Regions from separate parts of the Chitinophaga lutea genome, predicted to be linked through region 1. Evidence: riboswitches for the same ligand, from Rfam matches in the RefSeq annotation. Region 1 holds a riboswitch; each other region holds the start of a gene.
What was found. A riboswitch is a leader RNA that binds a small molecule or an ion and turns the genes downstream of it on or off. The one in region 1 is predicted to bind thiamine pyrophosphate.

Region 1 (8,113 bases):
TTGGCCATCAGCATCAGCGCCTGCTGGGTCATTTACCACATTGTCAGTTATGAATATAGTTTTGACGACCGGTTACCGGACAAGGCGCTGACCTACCGCCTGGTGACCGGCCTCGCTTTTGACGGAAAAGAATCTTACAACGGAGGTGTTTCCGCCCCGATTTACCAGGCCGTGAGAGAACAGGTGCCGGGCGCAAAACGGGTGGTGCCGGTTTTCAGGCAGTGGATCAATGCGGTGAACATTCCCGGGCAGAAGCCGCTGGACCAGGAAGAGTTCAAAGGCATCGTTGCAACGGACGCCGCTTATTTTGACATGATCCCGTATACCTGGCTGGCAGGTAATCCTGCAACGGCGTTCCATGCGCCGGAGAACGTTGTGCTGACGGAAAGCCGTGCCAGAAATTACTTCGGTACGCTTACCCCCGAAGCGATGATCGGCAAAGTGCTGGTCTATAACGGGAAGGATCAGAAAACAGTGTCCGGCATCGTAAAAGACCTCGATTATCCTACCGAGTTCACCGCAAAAGAGTTTTTCTTTCTACCGCCCAAGACCTATCCACTGGGCGATTGGACGAATACCAATGGTTCCGAACAGTTGTACCTGCAGATCGATAACCGGGCAGACACTTCCCGGGTACTGGCGCAGATCAGCAACATCGCCCAGGGAAAATGGGATGAAAATATGGCCGAAAGAAAGCTGCCGAATACCGTAAGGCGCTGGTTCAGGTTATTGCCGCTGGAAGAATCCCATTTTTCCACCTACGTCAGGGAGATGGACGTGCGGAAGGCCAGCAAGCCCGTTATGAGAGGCCTCATCGGGCTGGGTGCTTTATTGATCATACTGGCCTGCATCAACTATATCAACCTGAGCACGGCGCTGATACCGCAACGGAGCAGGAGCATCGGTGTGCGGAAGATACTGGGCGGCAACAGCGGCAACATTATCAAAGGCATATTGACGGAGACGTTTGTGATTGTATTGCTGGCCGTTGCCTGTTCGCTTTTCCTGACGAAAACGGCCTATTCGTTTCTCGGCAATATCATTCCCGATGGCATGCACGACCATGCCGGCGGATGGGGCATAATCGGCTTCCTGGCGGCATTGCTGCTGGGCATCACGTTGCTTTCCGGCGGTTACCCGGCGTGGCTGATATCCAAAGTAAAACCGATCGGGCTCATCCAGCGCCATGGTACCCTGCATCGCAATGGCGGTGGCGGCGTCGGTTTACGGAAAGTGCTCATCGTATTCCAGTTCGTGATCGCGCAGGTGTTCATCGTCGGGGCTATCGTGATGGGCAGCCAGTTGAACTACAACCTGAAAAAGGATATGGGATTCGATAAAGAGGCGGTGGTGCTGGTGAACATCCCCTGGAAACTGCAACGCGATTCGGTGTACCGCGACAAACATTTTGTACTGGCGGAAGAACTGAAGAAAGAATCCGGCATACAGGCGATTTCGCTCGGCCGGGAGCCGATGTCTGACGGGTATTCCTCGAGTATGTTCGAAAACAGGGCGGTACAGGCGAAGGAACCGGTCAGGCGGCAGGTATACAAGAAGTGGGTGGACACGGCTTACATCCATCTGTACAACATGCAACTCATCGCCGGCAGGAATCTCCGCGCTTCCGATACGACCAATGAATACATCATCAACGAAACCGCAGTGCGTGAATTGGGCTTTGCCTCACCGCAGGATGCCATCGGTCAACTGACCGGGCAGATATTCGCACCGCAGCATCCCATTGTGGGCGTCGTGAAAGATTTCCATCTGCGGGATTTTCATACGGCCATTGAACCGGTGGCATTGATGGCGGATAAAAAAAATGTGGGCACCCTCAATATCAAACTGAATAGCGCAGACCCTGATACATGGCAGCAGACTTTAAAGAAAGTGGAACAGAAATGGTATGCGATGTATCCTTCGGGGAGCTTTGCGTACAAGTTTTATGATGAAACGCTGGACGCGATGTACAAGCAGGAAAGGAACCAGTCGAGGCTGGTCAACCTGGCTACCGTCATCGCCATCGTGATCAGCTGCCTGGGTTTGTTCGGGCTCGCGGTGCTGATCGCTTTTCAGCGGACGAAGGAAATCGGTATCCGGAAAGTACTGGGTGCAACGGTGGCCGGTATCGCGCAAATGCTCATGTCCGATTTTGCCAAACTGATCCTCATCGCGCTGCTCATTGCATCACCCATTGCCTGGTGGGGCATGAACCGCTGGCTGGAAGGTTTTGTGTACCGGGTAGAGATCGAGTGGTGGGTGTTCGTGGTGTCCGGGGCGGTAGCCATTTTCATCGCCATGCTGACGGTCAGTTTCCAGGCCATCCGGGCGGCGTTGGCAAACCCGGTGAAATCGCTGAGAACGGTGTAATGACGTTGTTTGAAACCATAAAAAAAGCGGATCCGGTTTTTGCCGGATCCGCTTTTTTTGTATCGGGTGCAGGGCTTAAAAACCAAGCCGCACCCCTGCCATCACGTTAAAGCCGGCCATCGGGAAATACGCGTTGGATTGTTTGATTTCCCCGCCTTCAGTATAACCATAGGTATAACCGTTCGGCTCGTATTTTTCATTGAAAATATTGTTGAGCATCAGCTGCAGCCCCAGCTCGCGGAAGAGGCGCTGCGGGATGGTGTAATTGAAGCGCAGGTCGTTCACGAGGAATGCGTCGAGCGCGCGTTTGGCATTCGCCGTATTGTCGAGGTACTGGCGGCCCGCATACTTGCCCACCCAGTCGATCTGCAGGCCGTTCAGGGGCCTGTAGGTAACCGTGTAACCGGCTACGAGGTCGGGGGAGAAGGAAATGTCGGTGTCTTTGTGCGTCACCGTTTTTTGTCCGCCGTTATCCCAGTCGTCGAGGTATTCTGTGAATTCGTTGATGCGGTTGCGGCTGAGGGCGATGTTGGCCGCGAGGGTCAGCCGGGGCACTACGTGGTAGTGACCGTCGAGCTCTATGCCGGCGCGGTAACTTTTCGGGATATTGGTCCTGGCATATGCGCCCACGTCGTTGATGCGGCCTGTCAATACCAGCTGGTTGCGGTAGTTCATGTAATACGCATTGGCGGAAACGCCGCCTTTCGCATTGCGCCAGACATAACCGGCTTCCAGGTTGCGGAGGGTTTCGTGTTTCGGCGCTTCTGTTATGCTTACCTCGAAATCGTCGCGGTTCGGTTCCTTGTTGCCGATGGCGTAAGAAACATATACATGCTGCTCGTCGTTCAGCTGGAACGTGGCCCCGCCTTTCGGGTTGATGAAGTTGTATTTGTTGTTGCGGAGGATGTCGGGATTGTTGCGGAATCCGTTCAGCTCATAGTGAACCCGGCGGTATTGCAGGTCTGCAAACAGTTTCAGCTTTTCCGTCACTGCATATTCGCCTTTCCAGTACACGTTCATGTCGGTTTTGAAAGCCGTGAGGTCGTACCAGCGGAAGTCTTTATCGAACCCGCCTTTTTCCGCCCAGATCACTTTGCCGTAATGTTTGCCGTCGTATTTATTCCAGGCGCCGCCCACGCTCCAGTTAAATTTACCGGCCTGGTGGTTGAGGGAAAATACGCCGCCGTAAAAATGATTGTCGAGCCACAGCTGGCGGATAAGATCGGTGGTATCGCCGCTGCCGGCGGGCGCGGTTACGCCATAGTCGGCATACGCGTTTTTATCGCGGTAGTTCTCATAATATCCACGGCCGCGGGTGTAGTGCGCCGCCACATTGAACTGCAGGTTCGGGCGCAGGGCGTGGTTGAAGAACAGCTGGTAATGGTCCTGCTGGTAATTGTCCGTTTCGTTATCGTACGGCGCCCCGGGTTTGTTGGTGCCGCTGGGGTTGTAGGTACGGTTGGTGTTGAGTTGTTCTTCGCTGATACCGTTCCAGGCCTGGTAGGTTTTTTCCTTGCCGGAAAAAACGTTCAGGCGGAGAGAGGATTTTTTGTCGATGTAAGCGGCGGAGGTGTAGAAGGAGCGGAGGTTGGATGAGGCCCTGTCCACATACCCGTCGGACGTGATCCTGGACAACCTCGCGTCTACGGTGAAATGTCCGTTGATGAGCCCCGAGCCTGCTCTCACGGTGTTTTTCCAGGTATTGAAAGAACCGTAGCTGTTGTCGGTTTCGCCGTATGCTTTTTCGGAAAACTGGTTGGTGGAGAGGTTAAGCGATGCGCCGAAAGCTCCTGCTCCGTTGGTGGAGGTGCCCACGCCGCGTTGCAGCTGGATGCTGCTGACGGACGATGCGAAGTCCGGCATGTTCACAAAAAACGTCCCCTGCGATTCCGCGTCGTTCACGGGGATGCCGTTGACGGTCACGTTGATGCGGGTGATGTCGCTGCCGCGCACGCGGAGGCCGGTGTACCCCACGCCGGCGCCGGCGTCCGAGCTGGTCACTACAGACGGCAGCTGGTTGAGCAGCAGCGGCAGGTCCTGTCCGAGGTTCTGTTTGTCGATTTCTTCTTTGCCGATTTCCGATTTGGTAAACGGCGCCTTCCTGCCCGCGCGGATGCTGGCTATTTCCACCGCTTTCACGAACAGTGCCGTTTCCTGCAGGCGGAAATCGAGCACGGCGGCGGCAGACGGCTGTAGGGTTTCCCGCGCGGCGGTATAACCGATAAAACTGGCCTGTACGGTGAAGCTGCCGTTGCGGGGGAGTTGCAGGCGGTATTGGCCTTTGGCATTGGTAATGGTGTGTGCTCCGTTCAGTACCGCTACGGTAGCGCCTTCCAGCGGGCGGCCGCTGGCCTGGTCGGTGACGGTTCCCGTGAGGGTGGTTTGTGCCTGCAACAATACAGGGAGGCACAGCAGCGCAAAAAGCATGAACTTTTTCATCCTTCAGTTGATTTTGATGGTCGGATGGAGCCTCGCGGGAACATGCCCGGGCGGGCCGGTTGCGAGCTTGGCTTCATATTTCCTGTTGATTTAATTCCGTTATACGAACAGTTGACGGCATACCGTTACGGCAGCAGCTTTGCTGTTCACTATCAAAAAATAACAGGTAAGGAGAGTGGTCGCTTACCTTTCCTAACCAGCATTACCTGGTCCAGGTTCAACGGGTTTGATCTCAGCCTGATAGTAAGGCACCCCGAGGTGAAATTGGGAATAGTCCCGGTTTCTGCCGCAAAGTTAGACACATGCAGGGAATTTTGCGCAAATTATTTTTTTGGCTATCTTGTGTATTCATCCGGATGTAGATATCGCACTGTATAGCAGGATCATTTTCGAATTTTTATTGTTAACTCAAACAAATGTAAAATGATCAAACTGCAATTGATGGGCCGCCTTGGCCAGAATGCCACCGAACATGCCGTGAACGGTAAAACAGTCATCAACTTCAGCGTAGCCCACAACGAAAAATTCAAAAATGCCCAGGGCATGCAGCAGGAGCGTGTGGTATGGGTCAACTGCGCCATGTGGGAGCCCGGCGCCGTGATGCCGTACCTCGTGCAGGGCAAAGCGGTGTACCTCGAAGGGATGCCTGCCGTGAACCTGTACCGCACCAATGCCGGCGAAGCCAAAGCCGAAATGAAAGTGCGCGTCACCTTCCTCCAGTTACTGCCGGACGGCCGGAATGGCGCCGAAAACCAGGAGCTGGAACCGGCTGTTTCTCAACCGGCCGACGACCTGCCGTTTTAGGAAACGGGGAGAGGAGGAAAAAAATATTCCGCTGTAACCCTTTGCTGGCAATGGTTTTCAATACTATCCACTTTACAAATTTTCTCAAAGAGTAAAAATATATTTGGTCAGGTTGAAAATTCCCTTACCTTTGCACCCACATTGCGAGGTAGAGCAGAGGTAGCTCGTCGGGCTCATAACCCGAAGGTCAGAGGTTCGAATCCTCTCCTCGCTACAAAAAACTAACACAAAAAGCCGAAGCTAATTCGGCTTTTTTTATTTGTACTAAATTGCGATTATGCACCGTGCAGGATTTGTGAACATCTTCGGTAAACCGAACGCCGGCAAAAGCACTTTGCTGAACGCCCTGCTGGGCGAAAAACTGGCTATTGTATCCCCGAAGGTGCAAACCACCCGCCACCGCATCACCGGCATTTTAACGGAACCGGGCTACCAGGTTGTGTTTTCGGACACACCGGGCATCATCGATCCGAAATACAAATTGCACGAAAAAATGATGGGCGCCGTGAAGTCCGCGCTCGAAGATGCGGATGTGGCCCTGCTCATCATGGACGTGCGCGACAACACGGAAGAATGCCTCGCCCTGTTTGATTCCCTCAAACTGAAAGCGCAGTGCGTACTGGTGCTCAATAAGATGGATAACCTGGAAAAAGCCGAGCTCGACGCCCTGGTGGAACGCTGCAAGGCATGGGGCAAAGCCAAAGCCGTCGTCACCATTTCCGCACTGCAGAAAAAGGGGCTCGACACGCTGATGCAGGAAATCCTGAAACTGCTGCCCGATGGGGAGCCGTTTTACCCGGAAGATACACTCACGGACCGTTCTACCCGATTTTTCGTGGCGGAGCTCATCCGCGAAAAAATATTCATGCTCTTCGAAGAAGAGATACCATATCATACCGCTGTAGTAGTTACGCAGTTCCAGGAAAAGCACACGCTGACCAAAATATCTGCGGAAATTATCGTGACGCGCGAAACCCAGAAAGGTATCATCCTCGGCGAAAAGGGGAAATCCATCCGTGAGATCGGATCCCGCGCCAGGACGGATATCGAGAAGTTCCTCGACCGCAAGGTGTTTCTGGAACTGCATGTGAAAGTGCGCGACAAATGGCGCGATAACGATAACTACCTCCGCGAGTACGGATTGATTTAAACGACAACAAAAACTAATTAAGATGCCTGGTTTTACCGTAGCAATTGTGGGGCGTCCCAACGTAGGTAAGTCTACCCTGTTCAACCGTCTGCTGGAGCAGCGGAAGGCCATTGTGGACGATGTGAGCGGCGTTACCCGCGACCGGCAGTACGGCATTGCCGACTGGAACGGCAAAACATTCAACGTGATTGATACCGGCGGTTTCGTGGCCGGAAGCGACGATGTGTTTGAGCGCGAAATACGCAAACAGGTGAAAATCGCCATGCAGGAAGCCAACGTGGTGATCTTCATGTGCGACGTGACCACCGGTATTACGGACCTCGATGCCGAAGTGGCCGACCTGCTGCGCCGCTCAAGCAAACCCGTATACCTCGCCGTGAATAAAGTGGACAACCATGAACGCCAGCTGGAAGCCACCGAGTTTTACAGCCTGGGGTTTGAAAATGTATTTTTCCTCTCGTCTATGTCCGGCAGCGGCACCGGCGAACTGCTCGACGAAATCGCCGCGCTGATACCGGAAGACGAGCAGGCCAGCGCCGAAGACGAAGGCATTCCCAAAATCGCCATCATCGGCCAGCCCAACGTAGGGAAATCGTCCCTGCTGAACGCCCTGGTAGGGGAGGAAAGGAACATCGTTTCCGATATCGCCGGCACCACCCGCGATACCATCCATACCCGGTACAACCTGTTCCAGAAAGATTTTATTCTCATCGATACGGCCGGTATCCGCCGGAAGAACAAGGTGCACGAAGACCTGGAGTTTTATTCCGTTATCCGCGCCATCAAGGCGCTCGACGAAGCGGACATCTGCCTGCTGCTGCTCGATGCGGAAAAAGGCATCGCCGCCCAGGATCTGAGCATTTTCAGCCTCGCCGCCCGTAAAGGCAAAGGCCTCGTGATCATGGTGAACAAATGGGACCTGGTTGAAAAACAGACCAATACCGCCCGCGACTACGAGAAACAGCTGAAAGAGCGCCTGGCGCCCTTTACCGACGTGCCCATCATTTTCGGGTCCGTGACCGAAAAGCAGCGTATTTTCAAAACCGTGGAAACCGCGCTCGAGGTGTACGAAAACCGCCAGCGCAAGGTGCCCACCTCCAAACTGAACGATGTGATGCTGAAGGCCATCGAATCGTACCACCCGCCGGTGGTGCGCGGTACGGCTATCAAAATCAAATACGTAACGCAGCTGCCGACGCAGACACCCGCGTTCGCCTTTTTTGCCAACCTGCCGGACGATATCAAAACCCCGTACAGGAACTATCTCGAGAACAAACTCCGGGAGAACTTCAATTTCACTGGGGTGCCTGTGCGAATTTTCTTTAGAAAGAAGTAGAAGACGGACTTTTA
Region 2 (8,113 bases), on a different contig from region 1:
GCTTTATTTCAACGCGGAAGCCTACATCAACAAACCGATGTTCGCCGAATGCAAAAAACTCTGCCAGGACATCCTTGCCAAAACCTACGGTGAATACAGCCTGGATGCCAGCTGGTACGGTCCGCACGCTTTCAGTAACGACAAATCGCCCGAGATCATCTGGTCGATCCCCTCTGAATTCAACAAGCTGCAATACGACTGGTTCTACGCGAACTTTTATCACTACAACACCAACAAGTATTTCGACATCGACGGCGGCAACAATAACGGCAGCCACCTGCAGCCTTCCCGCAAACCGACCGGGGAGCTGTATACGGCGGATTTCAAACTGGGCTCGCCTTATGAGCAGTTCAGCGACCAGGACCTCCGCAAAAAACCTTACAAATACCTCGGCGGTGGCCGCTACGAAGGCATGTTCATCGTAGGCCCGCACCTCACGCCTTCCGGTGCGGTGATCAACGGCGGCGAAGAATACAAGAACCTGCCGCTGACGTTCGTAGACCAGGTGGGGCGTTTTTCCGAAGTAGGCCCCGGCAAACGGTATGCTTCCGTAAACGTGCTGCCCTCAAAAATGTCTGAAGGAGAAGAAAATACCGGCGTGCGCCTCGTGAAGGTACCGGTGCCGAACAATGCCGATAAAAGCCTGCGCTGGGGCGCGGACAATCCCGCTATCCGCCTGACGGAGATACAATACATGCTGGCCGAATGCCTGCTGCGCGAAGGCGATAAAGCCGGCGCTGCCGCGCTCATCAATCCCGTGCGGAAACGCGCCTTCACCGGCGGTGCAGACCCCGACCCGGTGACTGCCGCCAACCTCGACGAATACCGCATGCTCCGCGAATGGGGCATCGAGTTCCTCGGCGAAGGCCGCCGCAGAACAGACCTGATACGCTGGAAAAAATTTACAACGGAAACCTGGTGGGACCATCAGCCTTCTGCCAGGCATTATAACCGCTTCCCGGTGCCTACACAGGCTATTTCGGGGAACAACAACCTGAAGCAGAACGACGGATATTAACGGGAAGGAAAGGCGTAAAAACAAAAAGGGTGTATCAGTTATTGATACACCCTTTTTTTATCAGAATACCGGTGCGGGTTGCGGCCCTACGCTGGGCGCGGCCCCCTTGATCACAGGCCAGCCGTCTACCCACTCGATTTTATCGAGCAGCATCACACGGCCTCTTTTATCGTTCTTTTTGTGGAAGGCATGGTACAACATCCAGGTATCGCCGTTCTTATCGGTGATGATATCGCCGTTATGGCCGGGGCCGAGAAAGCCCTCTTCTCCCGTATTGGCTTTCAGCAGCATCGTGCCGCCGTTGTTCAGCAGCGGAACGCCGGCTTTGTCGACATAAGGGCCTTTGATGGATGTTGATCTGCCCACCATCACATGATAGGTGCTTTTCGCGCCTTCGCAGCAGCTGCCGGCGGAGCCGAAGTAATAGTAGTAGCCGCCTCTTTTGTAGACATAACTGCCTTCGTACTTATCGCCGGTGATGCGGATGGTATCGCCTTTCCGCTGCAGGCCGTCTTTCGACAGCTCCGCGCAGTAAATGCCTTTGAAGCTGCCCCAGAAAATGTACGGCGTGTTTTTATCTTCATACACGAAGGCGTCGATGGAATTTTTGACGCCTACTTCTTCGCTGAGAAAGAGTTTGCCTTTGTCTTCAAACGGCCCTTTGGGGTCGTTGCTCACGGCAATGCCCACACCGGGATTGGGATCGCCCCAGGTGGAGAACGAATAATACAGCATGTACTTGCCGCGGTACACCAGTGCGTCCGGGGCCCAGATGCCGCCTTCCTTTTTCCAGGTGGGGCGTTTGGAGAGGGCGTCGCCCACATGTTCCCATTGCACGAGGTTTTTGGAACGCAGGATGGGCATGATGTAGGGACCGCCCGCATTCTGGCGCCGCCAGTCGGACTGGGTGGAGTAGGCGTAGAAGTACCCGTCTTTGCCTTTGAGCACATTCGGGTCGGGGAAGTCGTGATCGAATACCGGATTGGTGTAAGTGGCCTGAGCGGCCGCCTGGTGTATCATGCTGATACACAGCAGGAAGGGGAGTAAATTTTTCATGTGGAATGCAGACGTTTCTGCCAAAGTAATAAAAAAAACTCCGGCCTCCTAAGAGGCCGGAGCTATATTCCAATCTTTTCATTTCCTTCGCCGGCATTACCCGGATCAGGTGCTAAAGGTTTAATCTCAGGCTTTGAGTTGCCACCCTTGAAGAAAAGACGGAAATAGTTATTTTTTCAGCTTCTCCTGTTCTTTCTTCGCCATTGTCAGGTGTTCCTTCAATTCGGGTATCGCTTTCGTGAACAGCTGTTTGATATCCGGGTCTGTTGCATCGTTGGCCGTATTCTCAAACAGGTTGATAGCCTTTTCATGTTTATCCACTAATTCGTCTACAAAAGCTTTATCAAAATCAGTACCCGTTTTGTCGGTGATCTGCTGAATATCCCTGATCTTGCTGTCTTCTAAAACCGTAGGAATGGTGATGCCTTTTTTAGCAGTCAGCTCAGCCAGTTCCTTGTTCAGTTTTTCGTGTGCTTTCAGCATGTGCGCCGCCATTTTTTTGATGGCGGCGTTGGTGGTTTTCGCCTGCCCGTCTGAAAGCAGTTTTACTTCATAAAGCCCGTCTTCCGCTGCCTTGGAAATATTATTGGTAGCCCCGCGCACTGAATCATTCTCGAATGTTTCCTTGTTTACGTCCTGTGCCATGTCTTTCGTCATCCCGGTGTCTTCTCCGGAGAGTGTGTCCTGTGCGTTACGGCTGGCCTGGTTGTTACAGGCTACGGCAGCAAGGCATGCAAAAGCGAGCGGCAATAATATCTTTCTCATGTGGATGGTTTTGGTGCTCCTACTGTAGTGAAAATAGTATGCCACGAACCGCATATAGCTGTTTGTCAGACCAAATGGGGAATTGTATGCACGGATTGTATATTAGATTAAATAAAAACACTATATTTATGAGGAATTACCGCCCTGTCCTATGAAATGCACCTGCCTGATAGCTGCACTGCTGTTTGTGCAAACATTGTACGCGCAAAAGCCTGCGCCGTTCCCGCTGTCCTCTTTCAACAGTAAACTCGAAACCGCCCGCTGGATGGTGGATTACGACACCGTTGCCTGGCGCCTCTCTGAAATGGTGACCACCGTGAGCTGGGAGGAGCTCGGCCGCATGGGGCGTGAATGGTTTTGTTACAAAGGGGACGACAGCCTGTGGAACGGCATCTTCGGCAAGTATAAGGACGGGCGGTACGATGTAGTGCTGCATTACAAGATATGGCGGCCGGACAGTGTCGATGTGGTGTGCGACCCGCCGGATACGGTGATGCTCAACGCCGTGTCGCGCGCCATCGGGCTGGCCTACCGCGAAGCAGGGTTTGTGCTGGGCAAGTCGTATGTGAAGTTCAACAAGTTCGTGCGGTATCACCGCGATAAAACCGTCTCCGTCTGGCTCATGCCCGCGCTGGCGCCCAACGAGATCGCCCTGTACGGTGCGGAATTCCATTACCTGTTCGACCCTTCGGGCACTTCCATACTCAGCCGCAATGAGTATTACCAGGGCAGCTTCAAAGGGTTCCGGCTGGGGAAGGCGCGTGAGGTACAGTTGCAGTATGCCGATGCGGACGCGCCCACGCTGGGCGCCGTATTTTTCGCCATGAAGTACGGGCGGCATTTCTCCGGGGTACAGATCCACACCCGCAAAAGCAGCAGCCTGATGGCTTTCAGCCAGGTAAAAGGATATTCCTGGCAGCATACCGGTAAAAGTCTGCCCCCAAATCCGTAAATTACTGTACAATCAATGCGCCTGCGTACAGTCATCCTATTCCTGATACCGGCCTGACACGAAAATGGCCCCATTCATCACTTTTTGACCCGCACTGCTGTTGGTTACCGTTACATTCGCTCTTTGAATCAACCTAAACCTGAATAATGCAACGTTTCTATGTGATGTTGTTGGCGCTCACGGCCGGTATCTCCGCCAGCGCACAACAAAAAAAAGACCTGTCGCCCGACGACTATGCCCGATGGCAGAACATAGCCGGCACCGCACTTTCCCACAACGGCCACTGGATCGGCTACCAGATCACCGTACAGGAAGACAATGATACCCTCTACCTCGTGAACAACGGCAACGGCAAACGTTTTGCCCTGGAGTTCGCCAGCGCGCCGGAGTTTTCGAAAGACAACCAGTGGGTGGCCTACAAAATCGGCGTGTCGTACAAGGAGGCCGAAAAACTGCGCGAGCAGAAGATGCCACCCAAAACCAACATGGGCCTGCTCAACCTGAACACGGGCCGCAAGGAAGTGATCTCGGATGTGGACAATTTTGGTTTCTCCAAAAACGGGAAATTCCTCGCCGTGCAGCTCACGCCGCCGAAAGAAAATAAAGACAAAGGCTCCGTGGTGCTGCTCCGCAACCTGGCAGACAGTACCACCCGCACCATCGGGAACGTCACGGCCTTCGAGTTCAATAAAAAGAGCGATTACCTCGCCTACATCGTGGAATCCGCCAACCAGGCCGGCAACTCCGTGGAGCTGTTCAACCTCGGCAATTATTCCCTGAAAGTACTGGCCAGCGATACCTGCAAGTTCTCGAAGCTCACCTGGTCGAAAGAAGGCGACGGGCTGACGTTTTTCAAAACCGTGAAAAACGACAAATACGAGGAAGAAAACGCGCAGGTATATCTCTATGCGCCGTTGTATAAAAATCCTTCCCTGAAAATATTCGACCCGTCCAAACAGGCCGGTTTCCCGGACAGCTTACGCGTCAACCCGGCTTCCTCGCTGCGCGTGAGCGACGACCTCAGCCTCGTGTTCTTCAATATCCGCAACTGGACGAAGAAAAAAGACGCCGCTAAAAAAGATACGGCCAAAACCGCCGGCAAAGCGGATACCGCCAAAGCGCTGGCCGCCAAAACGGATACCGCGAAAAAATCCGCGCCGGCCGTTGCTAAAAAAGAAGACAAACCCGCCGCAGTGGACGTGTGGCACTGGAAAGACAAGGAAATCCAGCCCCGCCAGAAAATCACCTACATGCAGGACAAGGAGCGCAGTTTCCAGTCTGTCTGGAATGCCGCCACCGGCCGCTATTTCCAGCTGGCGAGCGATACCACGCCGTCGTCCATGATGGGCGCCAACCAGCACTACACCCTGCTGGCCAACGATGCCAAATACCGGCCGGCCTTTAAAGAAGACTATGCGGATTATTACATCGTGAACGTACGCAATGGCGACAAGAAACTGTTCGGCGAAAAGATCGTACTGTCGTATGGTTACGCCCCGCAGATTTCCCCCGATGGCAAATACGTGCTGTACTACAAAGACAAACACTGGTTCTCCTACAATACCGGTACCGGTGCTACCGTGAACCTCACACAGCACATCGGCGAAACGTTCGAGAATTACAAAGACGATCATCCTGCCGTTAAACCGCCGTTTGGCATGGGCGGATGGACGAAGGGCGATAAAGAAGTGCTGCTGTACGACGAGTTCGACGTGTACGCTGTTAAACCCGACGGAAAGGGCGCCCGCAAACTGACCGACGGCCGCGAAGAGGAGATCGTGCACCGCGTAACCCGCGTAGATTATGAAGAGCCCTACCTCGACGACAGCCAGCCGATATTCATGAACCTCTACGGCGATAAAACAAAATATTTCGGCTACGGCAAAGTAGAGAAAGGCAAATTCTCGCGGCTGGCATACGACAACGTGATGTACACCGGCCTCATCAAAGCGAAGGAAGCCGATGTGTTTTCGTACGTTAAAATGGACTACGACCAGTCCCCCGAGCTTTATGTCAGCAAGGCTTTCCAGGGCGAAGACAAAGTAGCCTCCACCAATCCCCAGCAGAAAGATTACAAATGGGGCAGGAGCGAGCTGGTATCTTTCACCAACAAGAAAGGCAAAAAGATGCAGGGTGCACTGTTTTACCCCGCCGATTACCAGCCTGGCAAACAGTACCCGATGGTGGTGTACATTTATGAAACCCTGTCGAACACCGTGCATTTTTATACCCAGCCCAACCGCAGAAGCGCTTACAATACCACCAACTTCACCACCGGCGGTTATTTCATTTTCCGTCCTGACATCGTGTACGACATCAACGACCCTGGTATGAGCGCCGTGGATTGTGTGGTGCCGGCCGTGGAGGAAGTGCTGAAAACCGGCATGATCGACAAAAACAAAGTGGGTCTGATGGGGCATAGCTGGGGCGCGTACCAGACGAGCTTCATCATCACGCAAACCGACCTTTTCAAAGCTGCCTGCGCCGGTGCGCCGCTCACCAACCTGATCAGCATGTCGCTTTCCATTTACTGGAACAGCGGCATCCCCGACCAGAAGATTTTCGAAACCAGCCAGGGCCGCTTCGATGGCCCGTGGTACGAGCGCATGCAGGAGCATATGCGCAACTCGCCCATCTACCAGGCCGCCAACATCAAAGCGCCGCTGCTCGTTGCTTTTGGGGATAAAGACGGCGCGGTAGACTGGCACCAGGGCATCGAAATGTACGGCACCATGCGCCGCATGGAAAAACCGCACGTGATGCTGGTGTACGCCGACGAAAACCACGGCCTGGCGAAAAAAGAAAACCAGATCGACTACCAGCAGCGGCAGCGCGAATGGTTCGACCACTACCTGCTGGGAAAACCGGCGGCGAAGTGGATCACCGAAGGCGTGAGTTATGTGGAGAAGATGAAGGTGCAGGAGAAGGCTGCGAAATAATACAAAGGATATAAACTGTAAAATGCCCCGCCGTATCTGTATGGCGGGGCATTTTCATAAACACAAAAGCTGCCCCGGAAGGCAGCTTTTTCACTCACACATAACTGGATTGATCGTTAACTTCTTTACAGAATATGTTGCATGGATGCTTTGGCGGCATCGATGGTAAAGTCGATATCTTCCTGGCCCAGCGCGTGGCTGATGAACCAGCTTTCAAATGCGGACGGCGGCAGGTATACCCCTCTTTCGAGCATGGCGTGGAAGAAGCGGCGGAACAGTTCGTTGTTGGCGCCAGATGCGGCCGTGAAATCCACGATGGGATATTCGGCGAAGTGCACGCTCATCATGGAGCCGATGCTGTTGATCTGGTGCACTACGCCCGCGGCGCCCAGGGCGGCGCGGAGGCCGGTTACCAGCTGGTTCGTTTTTTCTTCGAGCTGGGTATAGATGGAAGGATGTTCGTTCAGTGTTTTCAGCAGGGTATAACCGGCGATCATGGCGATGGGGTTGCCGCTGAGGGTGCCGGCCTGGTATATTTTACCGGCCGGGGCGATGTGCTCCATGATTTCGCGTCTGCCGGCGAATGCGCCCACGGGCATGCCGCCGCCGATGATTTTGCCGAAGGTCACGATGTCTGCCTTGATGTTGAACAGCTCCTGTGCGCCGCCTTTGGCGAGGCGGAAACCGGTCATCACTTCGTCCATGATGAATATGATGCCGTGCTGGTCGCAGAGGCTGCGCAGCCCTTCCAGGAAGCCCGGCTGGGGCAGGATGCAGCCCATGTTGCCGGCCACCGGTTCTACGATGATGGCGGCGATTTCGTCCGGGTTTTCGGCGATCAGCTGCTCTACGGCGGGCAGGTTGTTGTAAGCCACGGAAAGGGTGTCTGCCGCTACGGTGGCCGTTACGCCGGGCACCGCCTGGATGCCCAGGGTGGCCACGCCGCTGCCTGCGCTCACGAGGAACGAGTCTGCATGGCCGTGATAGTTGCCTTCGAATTTGATCACTTTATTCCTGCCGGTGAAGCCGCGGGCAAGGCGCAGGGCGCTCATGCAGGCTTCCGTGCCGGAGTTCACCATCCGCACCATGTCGATGTTGGGCACCATGCCAACGATCAGCTCTGCCACTTCCACTTCCAGCTGCGTGGGCGCACCGAAAGAGGTAGAATACGCGGCGTATTCCTGGATGGCTTTCACCACGGGCTCATAGGCATGGCCGAGGATCATGGGGCCCCAGGAATTGATGTAGTCGATATAACGGTTGCCGTCCACATCATACATGTAAGCGCCTTTGGCATGCTGCATAAAAACAGGCGTGCCGCCAACGCTTTTGAATGCACGGACGGGCGAGTTCACCCCGCCGGGAATCACTTTGCCGGCTTCT
Region 3 (8,113 bases), 1.6 Mb from region 1:
TCACGCCAATATCCACCTGCCGGGCTGGATGGACAAAACATTGAGCTGGATCATCGTGTCGCCGGATATGCACAAAGTACACCACAGCCGGTATCAGCCGGAAACGGATTCGAATTATGCCAATATATTTTCTATCTGGGATCGCCTCTTCGGTACGTTCGTTACAGTGAAAGATACCACCAGTCTGCGTTATGGGCTGGATGAATACCAGGATGCGCGTTATCAACAGATTGGTCCCTTGCTGAAGACTCCCTGGGAAGAGGTGCCGGAACGTGACCAACAGCCGGGCTTGCAACAATAGCGTTCAATATTTATTCACCATAATCTCTATTCAGTATGCATCACCCAACTAGTATGCCCAAAATCGCAGGGTTTGCTTCCATTTTTGTAGGTGTGGTTACGGCCGCATTTTCATTCATCAGCAAATCCGCAGACGCTGCTATTTACCTTGGCGCTGCAGGCGTTTTCGTTTGCATCATATCCCTGATAATTGCCCGTAAGAGTACCGACGAGCTGCAGATGGCCGTGGCCGGCCTGTTCCTGGCAATTGTTGCCACCGCTATAGGTTTCTGGCAGCAGTATAATTTATAGTCGCGCTAAAGCGCTTGCACAAGTTCCTCAGTTCGGGTGCCGGTGTAATAACCGTACCCAATTATGAAGCAACCTCCCGAATCCGGATCGGGGAACTTGCATTGTCCTTATTTCCCTTTCCTTGAACCTTTTTTTCTTGTATATTTTTCCAGGTACCCCGGAGCTGCATTGGTTGGAAATACCACCAACGATGTATCGTTCAACATTTTGATCACCAGCGTATCGATCTCCGTCACCGGTTCTTTGTCCCCCTCAGCATGGCTCCAAAGCAGCAGCGTATCCTGCTGCAGCTTCCATTTATCGTAAAGGCGGCTGTGCATGTTCACCGATTCCGCTTTCCCGTTTTTCCTGAGGTTGAAACCCTGCATCACGCTGTCTATTCCCTGCACCGGCTGCAGCCAGCGGCCCGGGACCAGCGTGGAATCCACTATCACGGCGGTATCTGCAGGAATCACGGTCACCGAATCGGCCGGCAGTGTGTCGACCAGCTCCGTACTATCGGTAACGGCTACACTGTCTTTTTCCTTTTCGCCCGACACCGGCGCCTGGCAGGCGGCCAGCAATAACCAGCATCCGGCAAACAGGTTGAGTTTTTTCATACAGGATCGTTTAAACATATCTCTTGTTCCTATCAAAGATAATGCTAAACCGTTGTGTATTTGGAATTTGGTATTCTACACCATACATTTGTATCACTTTAGGGGTGTTCCGGCCCGCGCCGGAACTGAGATGATACCCTCAGTACCTGATGCAGTTCGCACTGACGTAGGGAAAAGTAATACTGAACTCCTTCTCATCTACATCCTTAAAGTTTATTGTTTCACCTAAACTCCTGCAAACATGGAAGTGCTTGTAAACAATAAACTTTATGCAGTGCAGCCGGACACTACGGTTGCTGCACTCTTACAGTTTATTCAGCTCCCCACCAAGGGCATTGCGGTTGCGGTTAACCGCAGTGTGGTGCCCCGCGCCGCATGGGACGCCACCACACTGTCGCCGGCCGACAAGGTCATGATCATCCAGGCCACACAGGGAGGGTAATACCTGCCTGCAATAACGCCTGTCCGCCAACGCCCTCAACGGGCGCCGGGATCGTCGTGCCCATTCCTCAGCAAAACAAAAAAACTGCGCTATGCAAAACACCACCATCAGCCGGGCGCCTTTGCCCGCATCTCAGAAAATTTATGTTCCCGGGCAGCTGCACAACATCCGCGTTGCCATGCGGGAAATAACGCTTACGGATACACGCCTTCAGGGCATTGAAGAAACCAATGCGCCCGTCACCGTGTACGACACCAGCGGGCCGTATACCGACCCTGCAATCGACATCGACGTGCACAAAGGAATCCCCCGGCTGCGGGAAACGTGGATTACCGGCCGCAACGATGTGGAAGCGCTCCCGGCCTTCTCTGCACCGCAGCAAACGAAGTTCGAACACCTGCACCTGCCGCTGAAAGCAGCGCCGGGCCGGAACGTGACGCAACTCCACTACGCCCGCCAGGGCATCATCACCCCGGAAATGGAATACATCGCCATCCGGGAGAACCAGCGCGCCGCCGGTGGATCTAAAACACGCCTCATCACGCCGGAATTCGTGCGGCAGGAAGTTGCCTCGGGCCGCGCCATCATTCCCTCCAACATCAACCACCCGGAAGCGGAACCGATGATCATCGGGCGCAATTTCCTCGTTAAAATCAACGCCAACATCGGCAACTCGGCCGTTACCTCCGGCATCGAAGAAGAAGTGGAGAAAGCCGTGTGGGCCTGCCGCTGGGGCGCCGATACCATCATGGACCTGAGCACCGGTAAAAACATCCACGAAACAAGGGAATGGATCATCCGCAACTGCCCCGTTCCGGTGGGCACCGTGCCCATCTACCAGGCGCTGGAAAAAGTGAACGGCAAAGCGGAAGCCCTCACCTGGGAGCTTTTCCGCGACACGCTGATAGAACAGGCGGAGCAGGGGGTAGACTATTTCACCATCCACGCAGGCGTACTGCTGCGTTATGTGCCGCTAACCGCCAAACGCACTACCGGCATCGTTTCCCGCGGCGGTTCCATCATGGCCAAATGGTGCCTGGCGCATCACAAGGAAAATTTCCTCTACACCCACTTCGAAGACATCTGCGAGATCATGAAAGCCTACGACGTAGCCTTTTCTTTGGGCGACGGCCTGCGGCCCGGCTCCATCGCGGACGCGAACGACGAAGCACAGTTTGCGGAACTGGAAACGCTGGGCGAGCTCACGAAAATCGCCTGGAAGCACGATGTGCAGGTGATGATCGAAGGGCCCGGCCACGTGCCCATGCACCTGATCAAAGAAAACATGGACAAACAACTGGAACATTGTCACGAAGCGCCTTTCTACACGTTAGGCCCCCTGACCACCGACATCGCGCCCGGCTACGATCACATCACCTCCGCCATCGGCGCCGCCATGATCGGCTGGTTCGGTACGGCGATGCTCTGTTACGTAACGCCCAAAGAACACCTGGGCCTGCCCAACCGCGAAGACGTAAAAACCGGCGTGATCACCTATAAGATCGCCGCCCATGCCGCCGATCTCGCCAAAGGCCACCCCGGCGCGCAGCACCGCGACGATGCCCTCAGCAAGGCGCGCTTCGAGTTCCGCTGGGAAGACCAGTTCAACCTCAGCCTCGACCCTGACACCGCCCGCAGTTTCCACGACGAAACCCTGCCGGCCGAAGGCGCCAAAATCGCGCACTTCTGTTCGATGTGCGGACCGCATTTCTGCTCCATGAAAATATCGCAGGAAGTAAGGGCTGCCGGGCTGAAAGAACAGTCGGAACGTTTTGCGGCCGCGGGAGGGGAGATTTATTCATGACCCGAAGGCCTGCATTCCCGATGCCAACAAACATTTGCAGCGGGAAGATATCACGGCATGGACAACGAATCGTAAATCGTAGTGGATAACAGGCCCTGACGAAAACCTTCATTCATCAGAACAGAGAGGAAAGTCCTAGCCGCATTAACATGGAAGACTGCAAACATGATCTGGATAGTCACATCCCCTGAAAGGATACACGAAGAACACCTGTATCTCAACGAACTGGCCGCCGCCGGCCCGGTTACGCTGCTGTTGCGGAAGCCCGGCTGGAGCCTGGAGGCTTATACCGGCCTGCTCGACCGGCTGCACGATCATTCCCGGGTGATGGTGGCGGGGTTCCCGGAACTGTTGCAACGGTATAACGTGATGGGACTGCATGTTGGTGAGGCGGTAAGGCGGACGGACAATAGCCGTACGGTACCATCCGCCGGAACACCGCATCGCCAGGCGTCGCAAGCGCCCGTTTTCAGCACTTCCATTCACACGCCCGGGGCGCCGGCCGGTCCATGGAACTACCTGCTGCTCGGCCCTGTGTTCGACAGCATTTCGAAGAACGGCTACAGCGGTAAAGGACATCTTTTTGTGGCCGTCCCGCCCAACTGCATCGCCATCGGCGGGGTGCAGGCGGACAACATCCGGCAGGTAAAATCGATGGGCTTTTGCGGTGCCGCATTGCTCGGAACGATCTGGAGCAATCCCGCCGGGGCAGTGAAAACCTATCAAACGATACAGGATTTATGGCAACATTCGTAATGAGCCTGGCAGGCCTTGACCCCTCGGGGGGCGCGGGTTTGCTGGCAGACATCAAAACTTTTGAAGCGTATGGCCTCACCGGCTTCGGTGTGTGCACGGCCCTCACGGTGCAAACAGACGACGAGCTGCACGCCGTGGAGTGGCTCAGCGCTGCGAAGATCATCGCGCAGGCCGCGCCATTGCTCAAAAAGTTCCCGGTGCGGTATTGCAAAATCGGTATCGTGGCCGGTCCGGATGCGATACTGGAAATTCTGCCCGCTTTGCGGGCCATCCGGCCCGGTCTTCAGTTTGTGCTCGACCCGGTGCTGAAAGCCTCTGCCGGCTTCGCTTTTCATGCCGATTCATTAAGGCAATGGGAACAGGTGCTCCCGCATCTGCTCCTGTTGACGCCGAATTATGATGAGGCCGTGGCGATGATGAACGATCCCTCCGGTGAAAACGCCGCCCGTAAAATGGCGGGGCATTGTAACGTGCTGCTGAAAGGCGGGCACCGGCCGGGGAAAGAAGGCTGGGACACGCTGTATGACGGTGGCGGTCAGACGGATTTCGCCCCCCCTGCTCCGATTTCTTCAATGGAAGCGGGGAGTACCATAACTCCGGGTCAGCCTGGAGCGCACCTGCACCAGCCCGTTGTATATCCCAAACACGGCTCGGGCTGCGTGCTGTCCGCTGCCATTACAGCCGCGCTGGCGAATAGCCTTTCGCTGGAGCGGGCGTGCCGGGAAGGCAAAGCGTATACTTATGATTACCTGCAAAGTTCACCGTCCCTGTTGGGGCATCACCTGTTTAAAATGCAGCAGCCGGCCTGAGTTCACCCTTGCGGAATGATGCAGAAGGGCAGTGCGCGGAGCTTTAGGGAAGCAGTTGTGTTTCGGCTTTAATGGTAAGAACATAGTCTTGCAATTATCCGGTTTAAGCAGGTCCCGCAAGGCGTTCACTACCTGACAAATCCGGCGGACAAACACAAAAAATATCAATCACATCAAAACAACATCATGGAACGACTATTATACATCTCGCAACAGACACCAGACTCCTCCCACCTCGATAACATTCGCGCGGCCTGCGAGGCGGGCTGCCGTTGGATCCAGCTGCGGGTAAAGTCCGGCGACGTTTCCACGCAGGCGACTGCGGCAAAAATCATCTGCGACCAGTATGGCGCCAAACTTTCCATCAACGATCATCCTGCCATGGCAGCCGTGATTGGTGCCTACGGCGCCCATGTGGGCCTGCTGGACATCCCCGTGCGGGAAGCCCGCCAATTGACCGGCGAGGGCTGCTGGCTGGGCGGAACCGCCAACACCCCAGCCGACGCGCTGGCACACGCGGCCGCAGGAGCGAACTACATTGGTTACGGGCCTTTCCGTTTCACCACCACGAAGGAAAAACTCAGCCCTGTACTGGGCCTCGAAGGCTATAAACAGCTGATGGCGCACCTGCGCGAAAAAGGCGTCGCCATTCCCGTGCTCGCTATCGGCGGTATTCTGCTGGAAGACATTCCCGCCCTGATGGCCACCGGCATTCACGGCGTGGCCGTGTCGGGTCTGATCACACATGCCGCCAATAAAAAAGAAATGGTTCATCACATTCAACAAGCTTTGTCATGCAACAATTAACCATCGCCGGCACCACCTTCAACAGCCGCCTTTTTACGGGCACCGGCAAATTCGGTGATGCGGCTACCATGGAAGCGGCCATACTTGCTTCGGGGTCTGAACTGGTGACAGTCGCACTCAAACGGATTGATCCTAAAGACCCGGAACGCCACGATATGCTGGCCTGGCTCCGGCATCCCCATATCCGCCTGCTGCCCAACACCTCCGGGGTGCGCACCGCCGGGGAAGCCGTGTTTGCGGCACAGCTGGCGCGCGAAGCCATGGGCACCAACTGGATCAAACTCGAAATCCACCCGGACCCTCGCTACCTGCTGCCCGACCCGATCGAAACACTGCAGGCGGCGGCGGAACTGGTGAAGCTGGGTTTCGTGGTGCTTCCATATATCCATGCAGACCCGGTGCTCTGCAAAAGACTGGAGGAAGCCGGCGTAGCGGCCGTGATGCCGCTGGGCGCACCGATCGGCAGTAACCGGGGATTACGCACGCAGGACTTCCTCGAAATCATCATCGCGCAAAGCAAAGTGCCCGTCATCATCGACGCGGGCATCGGCGCACCCTCGCACGCCGCCATGGCTATGGAAATGGGCGCAGACGCCGTACTGGTCAACACCGCTATTGCCGTGGCCGGCAACCCGGTCAATATGGCCGCGGCGTTCCGGGAGGCTGTCAGCGCCGGCAGGCACGCATTCGAGGCCGGATTGCCGGGAGAAAGCCGCCAGGCTCACGCCAGCAGTCCTTTATTGGCTTTCCTGGATGAATAAAGCGGCAATGCGAAAGCGGTACTGGAGGCACCGGGTGAATGGTACAGCATCCGGAAGGCACAAAGGAATGGACGGAAGGAAGGTAACAGGCGAATAGCACTGTATTGCGAAGAAGTAAACAAGAATGGACATAAAGGAGCAATCAGTGAATAATGCGGCATCCGGAGGGAGCAAAGGAATGAATATAAAAGGAGACAACAGGTAAATAACACTGCATTGCGAAGAAATTAAGGAATGGACGCAAAGGAGGCACAAGTGAATAGTGCAGCATCCGGAGGGTGCAAAAGGAATGGACTGAAAAGGAGACAACAGGCGAATAGCACTGCATTGCGAAGAAATAAAAAGGAATGGACGCAAAGTGGCAATCATTGAATCGCCCGCATCAGGAGGGTGCAAAACAATGGACGCAAAGGCGCAATCAGTGAATAGAACTGCATCCGGAAGAAATGTAGAGGAATAAGCGGCAAAGGAACCAATCAGTGAATAAGGGGCATTCCCGAAGAATTGCGGAGAAGTGGAACTCCCAGGAAGAACGCTACAGTTACCGGAACATCCGGCAAGGCACAGTATGGGAGGCACGAAGCATTACACATAAAAACCATCAACATGGGATTCGAAACCATTTTCCGGCAACATCGCTGGGACGATATAAAAGCGGCGATTTACAGCAAATCCGCCCGTGATGTGGAGCAGGCGCTCGGCCGCCAGCAGCGCCATCTCGACGACTTTATGGCGCTCATCTCCCCCGCCGCCGTTCCTTACCTGGAACAGATGGCGGCGGCCAGCAGACTGATCACACAGCAGCGCTTCGGCAAAACGATGCAGCTGTACGCGCCCCTGTATTTGTCCAATGAATGCCAGAACATCTGCACCTATTGCGGCTTCAGCTACAACAACCCGCTGCGCCGCAAAACCCTCACGGGCGCGGAAATTCTACAGGAAATCGACGCCATCCGCGACAAGGGGTTTGAGCATGTACTGCTGGTGACGGGAGAGGCCACACAAACCGTTGGCCTCGATTATTTCCGGAAAGTGCTGCCCCTTATCCGCCCGCATTTCGCACAGGTATCGATGGAAGTGCAGCCGATGGACGAAGCCGACTACCGCGCGCTTATCCCGCTGGGCCTGCATTCGGTGTTGGTTTACCAGGAAACTTATCATGAAGCCGATTACCGCAAACATCACCCCAAAGGGAAAAAATCGAACTTCTCCTACCGGCTGGATACGCCCGACAGGTTAGGCGCCGCAGGCATTCATAAAATCGGGCTGGGCGTGCTGATCGGGCTGGAAGACTGGCGGACCGACAGCTTCTTTACCGCCCTGCACCTGGATTACCTGCAACGCACCTACTGGCAAACGCGCTATAGCATTTCGTTCCCGCGGCTCCGCCCGTTTTCCGGCGGACTGGCGCCGAAGGTGGAAATGAGCGACCGCGAACTGGTGCAGCTCATCTGCGCGTACCGCCTGCTGTACAACGACGTGGAGCTCAGCCTATCCACCCGCGAATCGGAAAAGTTCCGCAATCACCTGGTACAGCTCGGCAT

Region 2: linked by a shared signal. The riboswitch ahead of EGT74_RS20190 (family 43 glycosylhydrolase) and the one ahead of EGT74_RS01885 (TonB-dependent receptor) in region 1 are both predicted to bind thiamine pyrophosphate.
Region 3: linked by a shared signal. The riboswitch ahead of thiS (sulfur carrier protein ThiS) and the one ahead of EGT74_RS01885 (TonB-dependent receptor) in region 1 are both predicted to bind thiamine pyrophosphate.

The regions. Positions count from the first base shown of each region.
Region 1 is NZ_RPDH01000001.1:473,857-481,969, reverse strand. Features, by position in the region: gene EGT74_RS01890 (ABC transporter permease) at 1-2,370, shown strand, start outside; gene EGT74_RS01885 (TonB-dependent receptor) at 2,446-4,809, opposite strand; TPP riboswitch at 4,982-5,075, opposite strand; gene EGT74_RS01880 (single-stranded DNA-binding protein) at 5,233-5,613, shown strand; tRNA gene EGT74_RS01875 (tRNA-Met) at 5,756-5,827, shown strand; gene era (GTPase Era) at 5,891-6,763, shown strand; gene der (ribosome biogenesis GTPase Der) at 6,786-8,099, shown strand.
Region 2 is NZ_RPDH01000002.1:1,961,317-1,969,429, reverse strand. Features, by position in the region: gene EGT74_RS20195 (RagB/SusD family nutrient uptake outer membrane protein) at 1-1,018, shown strand, start outside; gene EGT74_RS20190 (family 43 glycosylhydrolase) at 1,079-2,074, opposite strand; TPP riboswitch at 2,138-2,233, opposite strand; gene EGT74_RS20185 (DUF4142 domain-containing protein) at 2,243-2,839, opposite strand; gene EGT74_RS20180 (hypothetical protein) at 2,991-3,791, shown strand; gene EGT74_RS20175 (S9 family peptidase) at 3,938-6,730, shown strand; gene hemL (glutamate-1-semialdehyde 2,1-aminomutase) at 6,856-8,113, opposite strand, start outside.
Region 3 is NZ_RPDH01000001.1:2,113,960-2,122,072, forward strand. Features, by position in the region: gene EGT74_RS08470 (sterol desaturase family protein) at 1-301, shown strand, start outside; gene EGT74_RS08475 (hypothetical protein) at 337-591, shown strand; gene EGT74_RS08480 (lipocalin-like domain-containing protein) at 699-1,190, opposite strand; TPP riboswitch at 1,281-1,380, shown strand; gene thiS (sulfur carrier protein ThiS) at 1,432-1,632, shown strand; gene thiC (phosphomethylpyrimidine synthase ThiC) at 1,724-3,436, shown strand; gene EGT74_RS08495 (thiamine phosphate synthase) at 3,602-4,192, shown strand; gene EGT74_RS08500 (hydroxymethylpyrimidine/phosphomethylpyrimidine kinase) at 4,177-5,001, shown strand; gene EGT74_RS08505 (thiamine phosphate synthase) at 5,188-5,808, shown strand; gene EGT74_RS08510 (thiazole synthase) at 5,796-6,569, shown strand; gene thiH (2-iminoacetate synthase ThiH) at 7,176-8,113, shown strand, end outside.